One region of the Oxalicibacterium sp. genome, then DNA from elsewhere that is predicted to be linked to it. Evidence: predicted binding sites of a transcription regulator. Region 1 holds the regulator's gene; each other region holds the start of a gene.

Region 1 (5,475 bases):
GGCCAAAGGATGCCGGTTCACACGGCTGCAAGGCGATCTCGAAGCGGCCGCCGGCCATGCTCAATTCCTGCATCGCCGCCGTCACCGCCGTGCCCAGCGCCTTGGCCGCTTTCGCGCGCGCCTTCGACAATTTCTGCGCCACCGTCATGTAGGCGGCCTTCAGCTTTTCTTCCTGCGCGCGCAGCGCATCCAGATCGCTGGCATCGGCCAGCTGCTGCAATTGTTCGGACAGGCGATCGAATTCCTGCGGCAGATCATCCGCCTCGACGTGGAACTTGCGCGCTGCACCGTGCAGGTCTTCCATCCGGCGCTCGACCTCGCGCAACCGCGCCGGATCGAGATCAATGCGGCCCAGATAATCGTTCAGCGCGTAGACCGCTTCCTGCAACTGGATGCGCGCTGGTTCCAGCACCTCCAGCACCGGCTGCAGGCCGGCATCCAGATCGACCAGTTTGCCCAGCCGCGTCGTGATGCCCGACAACTGCGACAGCATCGGCGCCGGATCGGATTCGGAAATCTGGTTCAACGCATCCTGCGCCCCCTCGATCAGGCTGGCAGCGTGCGACAGCCGACTGTGTTCGTTACTGATTTCGATCCACTCGCCCGGCTTGGCTGCCAGCTTTTCCAGTTCGCCGACCTGCCATTCGAGACGTTCGCGTTCCAGCAGCACGCTCTTCGCATTCGTCTCGAATTCCTCGCGCTGCTTCGCCAGCGCGCGCCATGCCTTGTAGGCGGGGGCGACCGCTTTCGCGTCGCCCTGCAGGCCGGCCTGGTTGTCCAGCAGCGTGCGCTGCGCGTCGCTCTTCAGCAGCGACTGGTGCGCATGCTGGCCGTGGATGTCGACCAGGCGCTCGCCGAGTTCACGCAATTGCGCCGCGGTGGCGGCAATACCGTTGATGAAAGCTTTCGAACGGCCGGCGCTGTCGATCACGCGGCGCAGCAGGATGCTGCCCTCGTCGTTGTCGAATTCGTTGGCGGCCAGCCAGTCCTGCAAGTCGGCCTGTTGAGAATCCAGCGCGAATTCCGCCGTGATGTCCGCCTTCGCCGCGCCTTCGCGCACCACGCTGGCGTCGCCGCGCCCGCCCAATGCGAGCGCCAGGGCATCGATCAGAATGGATTTGCCGGCGCCTGTTTCGCCGGTGAAGACCGAGAAGCCGGCCGAGAACTCGAGCTCGATGGCATCGACGATGACGAAATCGCGAATGGAAAGCGTACGCAGCATGGAAGATGGATTCCGGCTCGTGCGTTCCACCGCGTACGATGGAACGATTCGGTTAAGGATTGAACGGGATCGCGCTTATTTTAACTGTCCTTGCACGGACGGATATTCGTTCCAGTGCAGCTTTTCGCGCAGCGTGTCGTAATAGTTCCAGCCTTCCGGATGCAGGAAGGTGATCGTGAATTCGGAGCGTTTGACGACGATGCGGTCGCCGTGCTGCAGGCTGGCGACCGATTGCATGTCGAAGTTGACGTTGCTCTCGCGGCCGCCGACCACTTCGATCTCGATCTCGCTGCTATCCGGCACGGCGATCGGCCGGTTCGACAGCGCATGCGGCGCGATCGGCACCAGGATGATGCCTGCCAGGCGCGGATGCAGCAGCGCACCGCCGGCCGACAGTGCATAGGCAGTGGAACCGGTCGGCGTGGCGACGATCAGGCCGTCGGAACGCTGGTTGTACATGAACAGGCCATCCACGTGCACGCGCAATTCGATCATGCCGGAACCCGAGCCGCGCGACAGCACCACGTCGTTGAACGCCAGCGTGTGATGCATCAGTTCGCCGTTGCGATAGATCGAACCCTGCAGCAGCGTACGCGTTTCCGAGACGACCTTGCCTTCCAGCATGGCGCGCAGCAGCGGCATCATGTCGTCGAAGGCGATGTCGGTCATGAAGCCGAGTCGGCCCTGGTTGATGCCGATCAGCGGCACGTCGTACGGCGCCAGCTGGCGCGCGATGCCGAGCATCGTGCCGTCACCGCCAACGACGATGGCGACGTCGGCCAGTTCGCTGATATCAGGCAAGGTCATGATCTCGCCGCTCAGCTGGAAACGCTCTGCGGTCTGCGCGCCGAATATGACGCGATGGCCGGTAGCGGTCAGGAAATCGGCGATCTGCGTCAATGCTTGCGCAATATCGCCGGCGGAATGCGAGGTTTCGCCAGCCTTCTGCTTGGCGAAGATGGCGACGGTCTTGAAGGAGGCTGCGGTGTAGGAATGTGGTGTGGACGGCATGATGCCGCAGATTAGACCATAATTCGCCCATCGATTGCACTATGCGTTCCGCGAAAAGAATTGATCATGCAGCAACCTTCCGCCTCGCTCGCCACCTCATCTTCCGATACACCGATCCGCGCCGTCCTGTTCGATCTGGACGATACATTGTGGCCGCTGGAAGCCGTCATCCTGCGCGCCGAAGCCGCGCTGCACGACTGGCTGACGCTGCACGCGCCCGGCATTCCGCGCCAGTTCAGCATCGCCCAGCTGCGCGCGCTGCGCGAAGAACTCGTCAGCACCGATCCGCGTTACCGCTTCGACCTGTGGGCGCTGCGCCATGCGACGCTGACGCATGCCTGCACGCTATGCGGCGAGGATACAGCGCGCATGGAACAGGCGATGGCGGTGTTTTCCGAAGCGCGCAACGCCGTCACGCCGTTCGACGACGTCGCGCCGGCGCTGGCGCTGCTGGGCGAACGCTATCTGCTCGGTTCCGTTTCTAACGGGTTCGCCGATCTGCAGACGATCGGGCTGGCGCATCACTTCCGCGTCTCGCTCGCCGCGCATCAGTTCGGCAGCGCCAAACCCGATCCGGAGATTTTCCTCGCCGCCTGCGATGCGCTGTCGGTCGCACCGCACGAAACGCTGTACGTCGGCGACGATCCGCTGCTCGACGTGCAAGGCGCGCAGAATGCCGGCCTGCACGCCATCTGGATCAATCGTTTCGCGCGCACCTTGCCCGGCCATATCGTCCCTGCTGCGAGCTGTGCCACGCTGCATGAAGTGCACGACTGGCTGAGCGCGCGTCATCGTGCTTTCTGAATACAGAACGCACGTTTTGTCATTTCGGCAAGCGCACGCTCTGCGGAAAAGACTGCCGCCATTCCGCTTTCTGCGTCAGCTCATTACAATAGCCTCATCATGCAACTGGACAAGCGCGCACAAACACTGCTGAAAGCTCTGGTCGAACGCTACATCGCGGACGGCCAGCCGGTTGGTTCGCGCGAGCTTTCGCGCATCTCCGGGCTCGACCTGTCGCCGGCGACCATCCGCAACGTGATGGCCGATCTGGAAGAAATGGGATTCGTCGCCAGCCCGCACACCTCGGCCGGCCGCGTGCCGACGCCGCGCGGCTACCGCTTCTTCGTCGATACGCTGCTGACCGTGCAAAGCATCGACGAAAGCGCGGTGGAATCCAAGCTGCAGAAGACGATGCAGACTGGCTCATCGCAGAAGATCATTTCCAACGCCGCGCAGGTCCTGTCGTCGCTGTCCGAATTCGCCGGCATCGTGATGACGCCGCGCCGCGAATCGGTGTTCCAGCAGATCGATTTCCTGCGGCTGTCCGAAAAACGCATCCTGCTCGTGATCGTCACGCCGTCCGGCGACGTGCAGAACCGGCTGCTGCTGACCGACGTCGACTATTCGCCGTCGCAGCTGATCCAGGCGGCCAACTACATCAACCAGAACTATGGCGGACTGAGCTTCGACGAAGTGCGCCTGCGGCTGCAGGGCGAGCTGCAGCAGCTGCGCGACGACATGACGCGCCTGATGCAGGCAGCAGTCGAAGCCGGCAGCGACGCGATGAACGAGAATGCCGACGATGTCGTCATCTCCGGCGAGCGCAATCTGCTGAGCGTGTCCGACCTGTCTTCCAACATGGTGTCGTTGCGCAAGCTGTTCGACCTGTTCGAACAGAAGACCAGTCTGATGCAGTTGCTGGACATCTCCAACCGCGCCAACGGCGTGCAGATCTTCATCGGCGGCGAATCGAATCTGGTGCCGGTAGACCAGATGAGCATCGTAACGTCGTCGTACACGGTCGACGGCAAGGTGGTCGGCACGCTGGGCGTGATCGGCCCGACGCGCATGGCCTACGAACGCGTGATCCCGATCGTGGACATTACGGCCAAGCTGCTGTCGAACGCGCTCAGCCATTCGCCGGGCTGACAATCGGGAATCGAAAAACCGACAATCGGAGCCTACAGCCATCACCGAAAGGCTGTCGGAAAACACCATGAAAAAAAGCCGCCAGTTCCTGCGAACCGGCGGCTTTTTCATTCAGGCGATGCCTGATGCGTCTGTCTTATTTCTCTTATTTCTTTTTCTTGCGGCAATCCTTGCAGTGGCCGTATATCGCCAGCGCATGATCGGCGATCTCAAAGCCGTATTCCTGCGCGATGCGGATCTGGCGGCGTTCGATTTCCTCGTCGACAAATTCCTCGACCTTGCCGCAATCCAGGCAAACCAGATGGTCGTGGTGCGAACCTTCGTTCAGCTCGAACACCGCCTTGCCGGTTTCGAAATGGTTGCGCTGCAGCAGGCCGGCCTGCTCGAACTGCGTCAACACGCGATAGACAGTCGCCAGACCGACGTCCAGATTGTCGGCCAGCAGCATCTTGTAGACGTCTTCGGCGCTCAGATGGCGTACCTCGGCATTGTGAAAAATGTCGAGGATCTTCAGACGCGGCAAGGTGGCCTTGAGTCCGCTGGCTTTCAGTTCGGATGGATTGTTGGGCATGTTCTTGTTCAGATTGGGGATATCTGCCTTATCATATAGTGTTTTCGCCCAATTGCTCAACCGCTCGAGATTCCCTATGCAAACCCGCTTCCATTTCGGCCGTTCCCTGCTTGCCGCCGGCGCATTTTGCCTGACGCTGGCAGCGGTGCTTACAGGCTGTGCGTCGAAAAATCCGCTGATGGAAGAACCGGCACCGATGGCGCGGAAGAAAGCCGAGTCAGCCAAGCAGGAAGAAACCGCCGCCGCGCCAGTCGCCGAAGAAAAAGCAGTCGCGCAAACCTCGGCACCGCCGGAAGCCAGCGCATCCGAAACTGCACGTACGGTTATCGAAGCCACGCCTGAAAACGCACCTGCGATCGACAAGACGGCCGAATCGGCTTCTACTACGGTGCCCGCCAATGCACCGGCGCCGACTGCTGCAGCACCGACACCTGCACCTGCCGCTGCAGAAACCTCCGCAAACGCCGCACCGGCAGCCGCTGCCGCCGGCGCAACCGCAGCCGGCGTACAGACAGTCAAACAGAAACGTTTCCTCGGCTTCCTGCGCCCTTACCGCCCGGACGTCCAGCAAGGCAATTTCGTCTCGCGCGAAATGGTTGCCCAACTGAAACCGGGCATGACGCAAGATCAGGTCACCTTCCTGCTCGGCACACCGCTGCTGAATGACATTTTCCATGCCGATCGCTGGGATTACGCCTTCCGCCTGCAAAAGGGCAACGGTGAAATCACGACCAGCCGC
Region 2 (5,475 bases), on a different contig from region 1:
CTGCAGGCAAGGAATAGCGCGAAAACGACCAGCGCCAGCACCAGCCACAGATACAGCCATCCGAAATTCTTGGTCGTGATTGCCAGCGCCGAATCGAAAAACCTGCCGAGCGACGATGGCGAGAGGATGCCCCACAGGACGACGATGAGTATGGATCCAGCGGAAAAAAGCAGTTGCATGGATGTTCCTTTCTTTTTGTGTGGACATGCCGCGACGACAACGGTGTACCTCTCCAGAATAATCAGCGCGAACCGATCAGAACAAATCGATCAGAAAGAATAGGTCATGCCGATGGCCATCCCTTTGTATTGTTCCGTCCGGTCATCCCGATACAGATCGACATAGGTCGTGACGGTGCGCGAGAACGCGTAGACATAGCCGGCACTGATCTTGTGATCGCCGTTGAGCCGATTATGCCCATAGCCGGCGCGAACCGTATGCCGGTCGACGGTATAGGTGGCTGCCAGCACACAGGTATCTTCCGGTTCGCTTCCGCGCAGGCGGTTGCGTGCACAGGAACCCATGATGTCGGCGGGGCCGATGCGATAGCGCGCGCCCAGCAGCCGAATGTCGTCGCGATGCGCGTTTCTCTCGTAGGAGAAGACTGCACGCAGCGGGCCGCCAGTGTAACTGATCGCGCCGCCGACGGGGCGGCTGTCGGCCGCGGCATCCGTTTCCAGCTTCACGGCAGTCTGTACATGCATGCCGAAAAAATCCGGCGTGCTGTAGAACAGCGCATCGCTGAAGCGGGAAAAGTCCGCGTATCCCAATTCCGCGTCATGGATGCCGTCGCTGGTATAGCGGCCGGTCTGATAGGAGGCCAGTGAGGCGTTGAAGCCGCTGTTCATCCACGGTTCGTATTCCCACACGTTCTGCCACAAGGGCGTCATGGCCCGTCCCAGGCGCAGCCGGCCGAAGCGGCTGCCCTTGAGTCCGACCGTGGTCTCGCCTTGCCAATAGGTTTTCGGACGCTCCTGTTCGCCGGTATCGAGGTTGAAGCGGGTTTCGAGAACGAAGGTGGCTGCCAATCCTGCGGACAGCGTTTCTTCTCCCTTGATTCCCAGCCAGTTGTTGAAGCCGCGATCGAGGCGTGTTGCCGATCCGCTTTCCTTGGCAATCCCCAGGTCGAAATAGCCGTAGGGAACGACGTTGGTCTGTGCGGCGAGCGGGGCGGAAACGGCAGCAACGATCAACAAGGCAAAGACCCGTCGGTATGCCGAGAACGTGCGCCATGTTCGTCTGCCTGTAGAGAAATGAAGGGGGATTATTTCCGGCAAGCACTTTCCTCCCATGCAGTAAGAAAGAAACCTGCTACAACAGCGACATCATGGGAGACAGGGAAACATGATTTGCAACAAAAAACAAGCCCGCAAGTTTTACCTTGCGGGCTTGTCTTGTGCAGAAGGCGAAAAGCCGGAGGCCGGTTTTCGCTGGTGCGGCAATTACATCATGCCGCCCATACCGCCCATGCCACCCATACCGCCCATGTCAGGCATCGCCGGTTTTTCTTCGACGATCTCGGCGACCATGCAATCCGTGGTCAGCAGCAGGCCGGCGATCGATGCGGCGTTCTGCAGTGCCGAACGCGTGACCTTGGCCGGATCCAGCACGCCCATTTCGACCATGTCGCCATAGGTGCCGTTGGACGCGTTGTAGCCGAAGTTGCCTTTGCCTTCCAGAACCTTGCCGACGACGACCGATGCTTCTTCACCGGCGTTCTGCACAATCATGCGCAACGGCTCTTCCATCGCGCGCAGCACGATCTTGATGCCGGCGTCCTGATCGGAGTTGTCGCCTTGCAGCTTCAGGTTGGCGCGTGCGCGCAGCAGGGCCACGCCGCCGCCCGGCACGATGCCTTCTTCGACGGCTGCGCGGGTTGCGTGCAGCGCGTCTTCGACGCGGGCTTTCTTCTCTTTCATTTCGACTTCGGTTGCTGCACCGACCTTGATCACGGCAACGCCGCCTGCCAGCTTGGCAACACGTTCCTGCAGTTTTTCACGGTCGTAGTCCGAGGTCGCTTCTTCGATCTGCGTGCGGATCTGCTTGACGCGCGCTTCGATTGCAACAGCCTGGCCGTTGCCGTCGATGATCGTGGTGTTTTCCTTGCCGATTTCGACGCGCTTGGCTTGGCCCAGCTCTTCCAGCGTGATTTTTTCCAGCGTCAGGCCGACTTCTTCCGCAACCACTTGACCGCCGGTCAGGATCGCGATGTCTTCCAGCATGGCCTTGCGGCGATCGCCGAAGCCAGGCGCCTTCACTGCGCAGGTTTTCAGGATGCCGCGGATGTTGTTGACCACCAGGGTCGCCAGCGCTTCGCCTTCGATGTCTTCAGCGATGATCAGCAGCGGACGGCCAGCCTTGGCAACTTGTTCCAGTACCGGCAGCAGGTCGCGGATGTTCGAGATCTTCTTGTCGAACAGCAGGATGAACGGGTTTTCCAGAATCGCGGTCTGCTTTTCTGCGTTATTGATGAAGTACGGCGACAGGTAGCCGCGGTCGAATTGCATACCTTCGACGATATCCAGCTCGTCGTTCAGCGATTTGCCGTCTTCAACAGTGATGACGCCTTCCTTGCCGACTTTTTCCATCGCTTCAGCGATGCGTTCGCCGATCGATGCGTCGCTGTTGGCCGAGATCGAACCGACTTGCGCGATTTCCTTGGTGGTCGTGCATGGCTTGGCGATGGTAGCCAGCTGTTCGACGGTGGCTGCAACAGCCTTGTCGATGCCGCGCTTCAGGTCCATCGGGTTCATGCCGGCGGCAACGTATTTCATGCCTTCGCGGACGATCGCTTGTGCCAGAACCGTTGCGGTCGTGGTGCCGTCGCCGGCGTTGTCGCTGGTGCGCGAAGCAACTTCCTTGACGAGCTGCGCGCCCATGTTCTGCAGTTTGTCTTTCAGTTCGATTTCCTTCGCAACCGAGACGCCGTCCTTGGTGACGGTCGGTGCGCCGAACGAGCGTTCGAGGACGACGTTGCGGCCTTTCGGGCCCAGGGTGACTTTGACGGCGTTCGCCAGAACGTTGACGCCTTCGACCATCTTGGCACGGGCTGCGTCGCCGAATACCACTTCTTTAGCTGCCATGTTTTTACTCCTGATTGTTCGTTAGTAATTCGCGTTAGTGATTTGCATCACCGGGGAAGCAATTCGCCTGGCGATTACTTCTGGACGATTGCCATGATGTCTTCTTCGCGCATCACGAGGACTTCGTTGCCGTCGACCTTGACGGTCTGACCGGCATATTTGCCGAACAGGACGCGATCGCCGACTTTCACGTCGAGCGGACGGACCTTGCCGTCTTCCAGGATCTTGCCGTTGCCGACTGCCAGCACTTCGCCCTGGTCCGGTTTTTCCGCTGCTGCTTCAGGGATGATGAGGCCGGACGCAGTTTTGGTTTCCTGGTCGAGGCGCTTGACGATGACGCGATCGTGCAAGGGACGAAGGTTCATACAAACTCCTTAATTATCAGTAGGTTAGGATGATTTTTTGCGGCTGGGCCGCTGCCGTGCGGATGTGTTCACTGCTGACCTGCCGCACTGAAAGTGGGTTCGGGTGCAGAGGGTGTTAGCACTCTACCCCGGCGAGTGCTAAGTATATGGACGGTTGTCTTTTAATTCAAGGGACTGACAAAAGAACATTCAGGCCTGTTTTCAAGCCTGTTATTTGCCATCGGGCTCCATGTCGATATCTTTTGCAAATTTGGAAAGCGTTCGGCTTTGCCCGGCAGGTAATTTTCAGGTATGCCTTCGCGAGATTCAGGGAGTGAAACTGCCGCTCCACCAACCGCTCATCAAACGCTCCGGCTTGACCCTGGCCCGCACCTGCGCACTTGCCTCCCATGCATCAAACTGGACAACCAAGCCGGCGTAAATGCCGTAGCCTTCTCCAGCCCTGATCTCCTCCACTGCAAACAAACTTTCACCAGCCTTGATCATGCCGTTGGCGACGATGGCTTCCTGGGCTTTGATTCCCCAATTTGCTTCCAGATGTCCTTCGCAGACAATCGTTCCACCACATTCGATGCCGTTGCCGGCCGAGATGCAGTTCAAGCCTGTGATCGATCCGCCGGTCCGGATATTTTTGCCACAATGAATTGCGCCATTGCTCGTCAGGTCTCGTCTAACAAATACATTACCGCCTACAGAGAATTTTCCCCCGCAGAATAAATCCCCCTCGACGCGCACGTCACCTCCGCAGCGAAGATCTTCCTGAACATCGAGTCCTCCCGCTTTGATATCGCCACCGGCTTCTATGGATGTTCCGCTACGGATGCCGCCAGACGCACGAATATTTTCTCCTGCCACAATTACATGACCCGCACGAATCCCGCCGCCAGCGTGAATAGCACGTCCTGCCCTTACAACAGATGCGACTTCGATGTTGCCCTGGATTTCCAGTGTTCCCGCAAACACGATTGATTCAGCCTCAATCGCATCTGCTTTCAGTACTGCATCGGTGGGACCGAACTGGGTGAGAAGCCATTGCGCATCGTCGATCCTTCCCGCGTCGACAAGCGCATCCAGCAGAGGCTGATAATCACAGCCTTTTTGGTAGTTCTTGAGAAACCAGCGAAATCCATCCGCACAAGGCCGCTTGTGTTTCACAAAATTCTTTGTCACTTCCATCGCAGTCTCCGCAGAGAGTGTGATGCGCATCTGGTTTGGCGCTTCGATAACGCGGCACAGGGAGGTTCTATATCCAGACGTAACAGACGCACGAAGCGGGACCCGGCGAGATCATTCTCGCCATAGCAATTGAGAAACATTCGATTCATCCTAAAGCGCAGCCAATGCTAGAAATGAGCTGGCTACTATCGCGCTTGGCTTAAGCCCGACGATAGATGAGTTGCGCTAAAGGGAGAGGGAGTATCGTCGGGCTTAAGAATCTGCTGTGAGCAAAAGGGCGTAATCGATGCCCTGAAACCTGAGCGCGTGCAAAAACGGGGCAATTACTGCGGACCGTTTTGATGCGAATGCGCTGAAGCCGTAGACGTGGGAAACCATGTGGCGGGAGTATAGGCGATTCGCGGTGGGGCGGCAAACGGCCCCATTTTCGAGATGCGGACATTCCTGCCAGTGACGCAGACGGGCACACTTGTCAGCGCCGTCTGACCTAATGACGCGGCTTAGTCTGACAAGATCGGACTTCGGATGCTAATAGACTTTGTGTCAATTGCCAATGTGACCACAAGGAGCATGCAATGCCATTGTCCGCCTCGTCCAGCCTTACCTATTATTCCCCTCCCGGTCCTCTGCACGCGATTCTGGTCGCCGGTTCCGTTTCGCTGTTTCTGGGCGCGCTGCTGAGCGATTTCGCTTATTACAAGTCGTACGAGATCCAGTGGAGCAACTTCGCTTCCTGGCTGATTGCCGGCGCCTTGCTTTTCTGCGGACTGGCGCTGCTGTTTGCGCTGGTCAATCTCGCCACGGCGGACAGAAAGGCGGGGCAACCCGTCTGGTATGTGCTGTTGCTGGCA
Region 3 (5,475 bases), on a different contig from region 1:
GAACTGGAAACGGCGCTGCTGATGTCCGACGCAGGCGTCGACGCCACACAGTTCCTGCTGGATACGCTGAAACGCAAGGTGAAGAACGAACGGCTGACCGAAGCCACACAGGTCAAATCGGCACTGCGCGAACTGCTGGTCGAGATGCTGTCGCCACTGCAGAAGTCGCTGGTGCTGGGCCGCCAGCAGCCGCTGGTGATGATGATCGCCGGCGTCAACGGCGCCGGCAAGACGACGACCATCGGCAAGCTCGCCAAACACATGCAGACGCATCGGCAATCGGTGCTTCTGGCCGCCGGCGACACCTTCCGCGCCGCCGCGCGCGAGCAACTGGCCGTCTGGGGCCAGCGCAACAACATCACCGTGATCGCGCAGGAATCGGGCGACCCGGCCGCGGTCGCCTTCGATGCCGTGCAATCGGCGCAGGCGCGCAGGATCGATGTCGTCATGGTCGATACCGCCGGCCGCCTGCCGACGCAGCTGCACCTGATGGAAGAACTGAAGAAGGTCAAGCGCGTGATCGCCAAGGCCATGCCGGAAGCGCCGCACGAAGTACTGCTGGTCATCGACGGCAATACCGGCCAGAACGCACTGACGCAGGTGAAGGCTTTCGACGATGCATTGAACCTCACCGGCCTGGTGGTGACCAAGCTGGACGGAACCGCCAAGGGCGGCGTGCTGGCGGCCATTGCGCGCACGCGGCCGATTCCCGTCTATTTCATCGGTGTCGGCGAGCAGATCGAGGATCTGCAACCGTTCGATGCCGAAGAGTTCGTCGAAGCGTTGCTGGGATAAACCATCTTGATGATCGAATTCCGTCAGGTATCGAAACGCTATCCGCCCAATATCGCGGCCCTGACCGACATTTCGCTGTCGGTCAACAAAGGGGAACTGGTCTTCCTCGCCGGTCCGTCCGGCGCGGGCAAGTCCACACTGCTGAAACTGATCGCCGCGATGGAGCGGCCAACCGAAGGCAGCGTCAACGTCAGCGGTTACGACATCGGCCGCATCCGCCCGTCAGGCCTGCCCTATCTGCGCCGCAATCTGGGCCTGATCTTTCAGCAGCAGCGCCTGCTCGACGATCGCACTGTGCTGGCCAACGTGATGCTGCCGCTGATCGTCTGCGGCGCCACGCGCGCCGATGCCGAACGCCGTGCGCGTGCGGCACTGGACAAGGTCGGCCTGCTCGACAAGGCGCCGATGGCGCCGATGATGCTGTCCGGCGGCGAGCAGCAGCGAGTGTCGATCGCGCGCGCCATCGTCAATCGCCCGCAGATCATCCTCGCCGACGAACCAACTGCAAATCTCGATCGCGAAGCCGCCAACAAGGTGCTCGACGCGCTGAAGGCTTTCCATTCGGTCGGCGTCACCTGCCTCATTTCCACCCACGACGAACAGTTCCTCGATACGGCAACACGCGTGATCTACTTGGATCATGGCCGCATCCTTGAGAGTTGGCGCCGCGCCACGCCGCAGGAGATCGCATGACGGGCTGGTTCAGACACCACGTCTTCGCGCTCGGCGATGCGTTTCGCCATCTGCTGCGCACGCCGGGCAATTTCCTGCTGAACGTGCTGGTGGTGGCGATCGCACTGGCGCTGCCGTTTGCCGGTCTTACCTTGCTGGAAAACGTACGGCCGGTTTCCGAACAATTGGCGGTGGAACCTGAAATCAGTGTCTTCATGCAGATGGATGCCACGCGGGATCGCGCCGATGCCGTCGGCAACGACATTCGCCGTATCGCGCAGCAAGCCGGGCACAAGATCCAGCTGAATTTCATTCCGCGCGAAAAAGCGCTGGAGACGCTGAAGGATCGCACCGGACTGGAAGACGCCATCACTACGCTGGGCAGCAATCCGCTGCCCGATGCCTATGTCGTGAGGATGATCGGATTCAAAAGCGGCGACGATGCCGGCAAGGTGGAGGCAATCGCGGCCGGCTTGCAAAAGCTCGACGGCGTGGATGTCGTGCAGGTCGATTCGGCCTGGGTCAAGCGCCTGGCCGCATTGCTGCAGGTGATGCGGCTGGTGCTGCTGTTCCTTGCCGTCACGCTAGGCGTGGTCGTGGTCGCCGTGGTCTTCAATACGATCCGCCTGCAGGTGATGACGCAGCGCGAGGAAATCGAAGTATCCCGGCTGGTCGGCGCCACGGATTCCTTCATTTGCCGCCCTTTCTATTACACCGGGGCCTTGCTGGGCCTGATTGCCGGCGGCGTCGCCCTGATTGCGGTCGCCTTGGCCTTGTATCCGATGAATGCGGCAATCGCCGATTTCGCCCGACTTTATGCCTCCGAATTCCAACTGGTCTCGCTGGACCCGCTGACGATGCTTGTCCTATTGGCAATCAGCGCCTTTCTGGGATTGTTTGGCGCTCTGCTGTCCGTCACACGGCAACTGGCGCGCCTTTCGGATTGACGCCCTCCTCATCAAGGTAAGCGGTTACTATCGCCGCTTACCTCTGTTTCCTGTGATTCTCCCACCGCTTATTTGCGGCAATTCGTTTTGTAAAGTTTCTTGAAGTACGCAACTTCAGCGGGAATTCCCATTCTAACGATTGACGCAAAGAACAATGATAGCCAATTTATCAATAGTGTTTTGACTATCGATTCGGTATAAAACATCGATTAGCAGTCCTTACAAGAGAGTGCTAATATTTGTTCTTGACGGATTTGGCTGAACGGAAAACCGTTCCTGAATGCAAGGAGAAACCATGAAAACAACTGCATCAACCGCAATCATCCCTTCTGGCAACAACCTGTTGTCGCTGGGTTTTTCGGGCGCGTTGGGCAATATCGACTCCTACATTTCTGCAGTCAACCGCATGCCCATGTTGACGCAGGAAGAGGAAGCTTCTCTGGCACGCCGCCTGCGCGACGAGAATGATCTGGCAGCTGCACAAAAGCTGATCCTGTCGCATTTGCGCCTGGTCGTATCGATCGCACGCGGCTATCTGGGTTACGGCCTGCCGCACGCCGACCTGATTCAGGAAGGCAATATCGGTCTGATGAAGGCGGTCAAGCGTTTCGATCCCGATCAGGGCGTGCGTCTGGTGTCGTATTCGATGCACTGGATCAAGGCTGAAATCCATGAGTACATCCTGAAGAACTGGCGCTTGGTCAAGGTTGCAACGACGAAAGCGCAACGCAAGCTGTTCTTCAACCTGCGCAGCCACAAGACCGGACTCGATGCAATGACGCCGGATCAGGTCAACGCGCTGGCCGAAACGCTGAACGTCAAGCGCGAGGAAGTGATCGAGATGGAAACCCGTCTTTCCGGTCGCGACATTGCGCTGGAAGCGCCTACCGACGACGAAGACGACAAGTTCGCGCCGATTGCCTACCTGTCGTCGGAATCGCAGGAGCCGACGCGTGTGCTGGAATCGCAGGAATACGATCGTTTGCAGACCGAAGGCCTGTCCGAAGCACTGGGCAAGCTCGATCCGCGCTCTCGCCGCATCGTCGAGGCGCGCTGGCTTGCGAACGATGACGGTTCCGGTGCAACCCTGCACGAGCTGGCCGACGAGTTCGGCGTGTCTGCCGAGCGCATTCGCCAGATCGAGGCCGTCGCGCTGAAGAAGATGAAAGGTTCGTTGACGGCCTACGCATCCTGACGTCTCGGTAATCGCACAAACAAAAAGCGCCCCACGGGGCGCTTTTTTCTTTTCTTGATTCGATGCGATGTCAGGAATTTTCGGCCAGCAGAATCTTCAGATCGTGCGCAATGGACTCCACGCCCTGGCCGTGCCGGATGAACAAGCGGATACGTCCCTGCGGATCGAACACGTAGCTGCCGGCCATGTGATCGATCGTGTAGCTGCCTGGCGTCTTGCCCGGCACCTTTTCATAGAACACCTTGAATTCCTTGGCGACCTTGTCGGTTTCTTCCAGATTGCCGCGCAAACCCAGGAAACGCTTGTCGAAAGCCGGCACGTATTGCGCCAGCAATTCCGGCGTATCGCGTTCCGGATCGAGAGTAATGAACAACACCTGCACGCGATCGGCATCTGGCCCCAGCGCCTTCATCACGTTCGCCATTTCCAGCATCGTCGTCGGACAGACGTCGGGGCATTGCGTGAAACCGAAGAAAACGATAACCGCCTTGCCACGGAAATCGGCCAGCGTGCGCAGCTTGCCATTGTGGTCATGCAGCGAGAAATCGCGGCCGTAGGCCAATCCCGTCACATCGGTATTCTGGAAAGCTTCCGGCTTCTTGCCGCAAGCCGCCAACGCAAGAACGGTCGCGCACAAGGCGAGAAGAATTCGCAAGCGCATATTGTCAGAATCGCAGATAGTGATCGACCAGCAGCGCCGCGAACAGCAGCGACAGATAGACGATCGAATACGCAAACATCTTGCGCGAAATCCGGTCTGTGTAATGGCGGTACACCTGCCATGCATACCAGAGGAAAATGACGTCGAGTACCGTCACGACAGCCAGATAAATCAGGCCGCTCATGCCGACGGCAAACGGCAGCATCGTCGTCGCCACCAGCGCAATCGAATACAGCCAGACCTGCAATTGCGTGAATTCCTTGCCGTGCGTGACCGGCAGCATGGGCAGGCCCGACTTCGCATATTCGTCGCGACGATACAGCGCCAGCGCCCAGAAATGCGGCGGCGTCCAGACGAAGATGATCATGACCAGAATCCATGCCTGCATCGGCACATCGTTGGCGATTGCCGCCCAGCCCAGCGCCGGCGGCATCGCGCCGGACAGGCCGCCAATCACGATGTTCTGCGGCGTCGCCGGCTTCAGGATCATCGTGTAGATGACGGCATAGCCGACGAAGGTAGCGAAGGTCAGCCACATCGTCAGCGGATTGACGAAGTTGTACAGCACCCACATGCCGGCGCCGCCGATGACGCCGGAAAAGACCAGCGTCTGCATCACGGTGATTTCGCCACGCGCCAGCGGACGGCGGGCGGTACGTGCCATGCGCGAATCGATCTCGCGTTCCACCAGGCAATTGATTGCGAAAGCCGCGCCGGCCAGCAGCCAGATGCCGATCGTTGCAGCGATTACCAGCTGCAGATCCGGCAATCCCGGCGTGGAGAGAAACATGCCGATCACCGCACAGAACACCGCCAGCTGCGTAACGCGTGGCTTGGTCAACGCCCAGTACTGGGCCATGCGATTGGGAGAGGCAGTCAAAGTGGTCATGCGTGATTTGTGAATACGGCGCTGTACAGCGTTCGACGACTTGCCATTCTGTCAGTTCTCGCCGATCCGCCCTGGAATTCTGACCTTGTAGTTTAACATGACGGTCAACAGCACGAGGAGCGCAGCGCAACCGTTATGCGCCACTGCCAATGCCAGCGGCCATTTCAGAGAAACGGTGGCGATGCCGATCGCGATCTGCAACGCCAATGCACCCAGCAGTGCACGACCGATCCGCTTCAGGCCTGGAATTCGCAGCGCCCTCCAGGCAACCCATGCAATCCACGCGGCAACGATGAAGGCGAACACCCGGTGCGTC

The links. The regulator HrcA, encoded in region 1, represses chaperone genes, less so after heat shock. The targets are predictions, from matches to a motif close to TTAGCACTCNNNNNNNNNGAGTGCTAA.
Region 2: groES (co-chaperone GroES) is a predicted target of HrcA. The motif match lies at 3,564-3,590, and genes of this name have one in related genera.
Region 3: rpoH (RNA polymerase sigma factor RpoH) is a predicted target of HrcA. The motif match lies at 2,624-2,650, and genes of this name have one in related genera.

Annotation. Positions count from the first base shown of each region.
Region 1 covers NZ_JBMQZD010000003.1:56,580-62,054, forward strand. Annotated here, with positions in the region: gene recN (DNA repair protein RecN) at 1-1,222, opposite strand, end outside; gene ACO1VH_RS05410 (NAD kinase) at 1,298-2,233, opposite strand; gene ACO1VH_RS05415 (HAD family hydrolase) at 2,300-3,037, shown strand; gene hrcA (heat-inducible transcriptional repressor HrcA) at 3,137-4,165, shown strand; gene fur (ferric iron uptake transcriptional regulator) at 4,311-4,736, opposite strand; gene ACO1VH_RS05430 (outer membrane protein assembly factor BamE) at 4,813-5,475, shown strand, end outside.
Region 2 covers NZ_JBMQZD010000004.1:15,689-21,163, forward strand. Annotated here, with positions in the region: gene ACO1VH_RS06545 (BCCT family transporter) at 1-179, opposite strand, end outside; gene ACO1VH_RS06550 (porin) at 270-1,196, opposite strand; gene groL (chaperonin GroEL) at 1,443-3,083, opposite strand; gene groES (co-chaperone GroES) at 3,158-3,448, opposite strand; gene ACO1VH_RS06565 (hypothetical protein) at 3,755-4,624, opposite strand; gene ACO1VH_RS06570 (DUF2231 domain-containing protein) at 5,200-5,475, shown strand, end outside.
Region 3 covers NZ_JBMQZD010000005.1:237,708-243,182, reverse strand. Annotated here, with positions in the region: gene ftsY (signal recognition particle-docking protein FtsY) at 1-795, shown strand, start outside; gene ACO1VH_RS10805 (cell division ATP-binding protein FtsE) at 805-1,488, shown strand; gene ftsX (permease-like cell division protein FtsX) at 1,485-2,414, shown strand; gene rpoH (RNA polymerase sigma factor RpoH) at 2,710-3,609, shown strand; gene ACO1VH_RS10790 (SCO family protein) at 3,680-4,270, opposite strand; gene cyoE (heme o synthase) at 4,275-5,159, opposite strand; gene ACO1VH_RS10780 (COX15/CtaA family protein) at 5,211-5,475, opposite strand, start outside.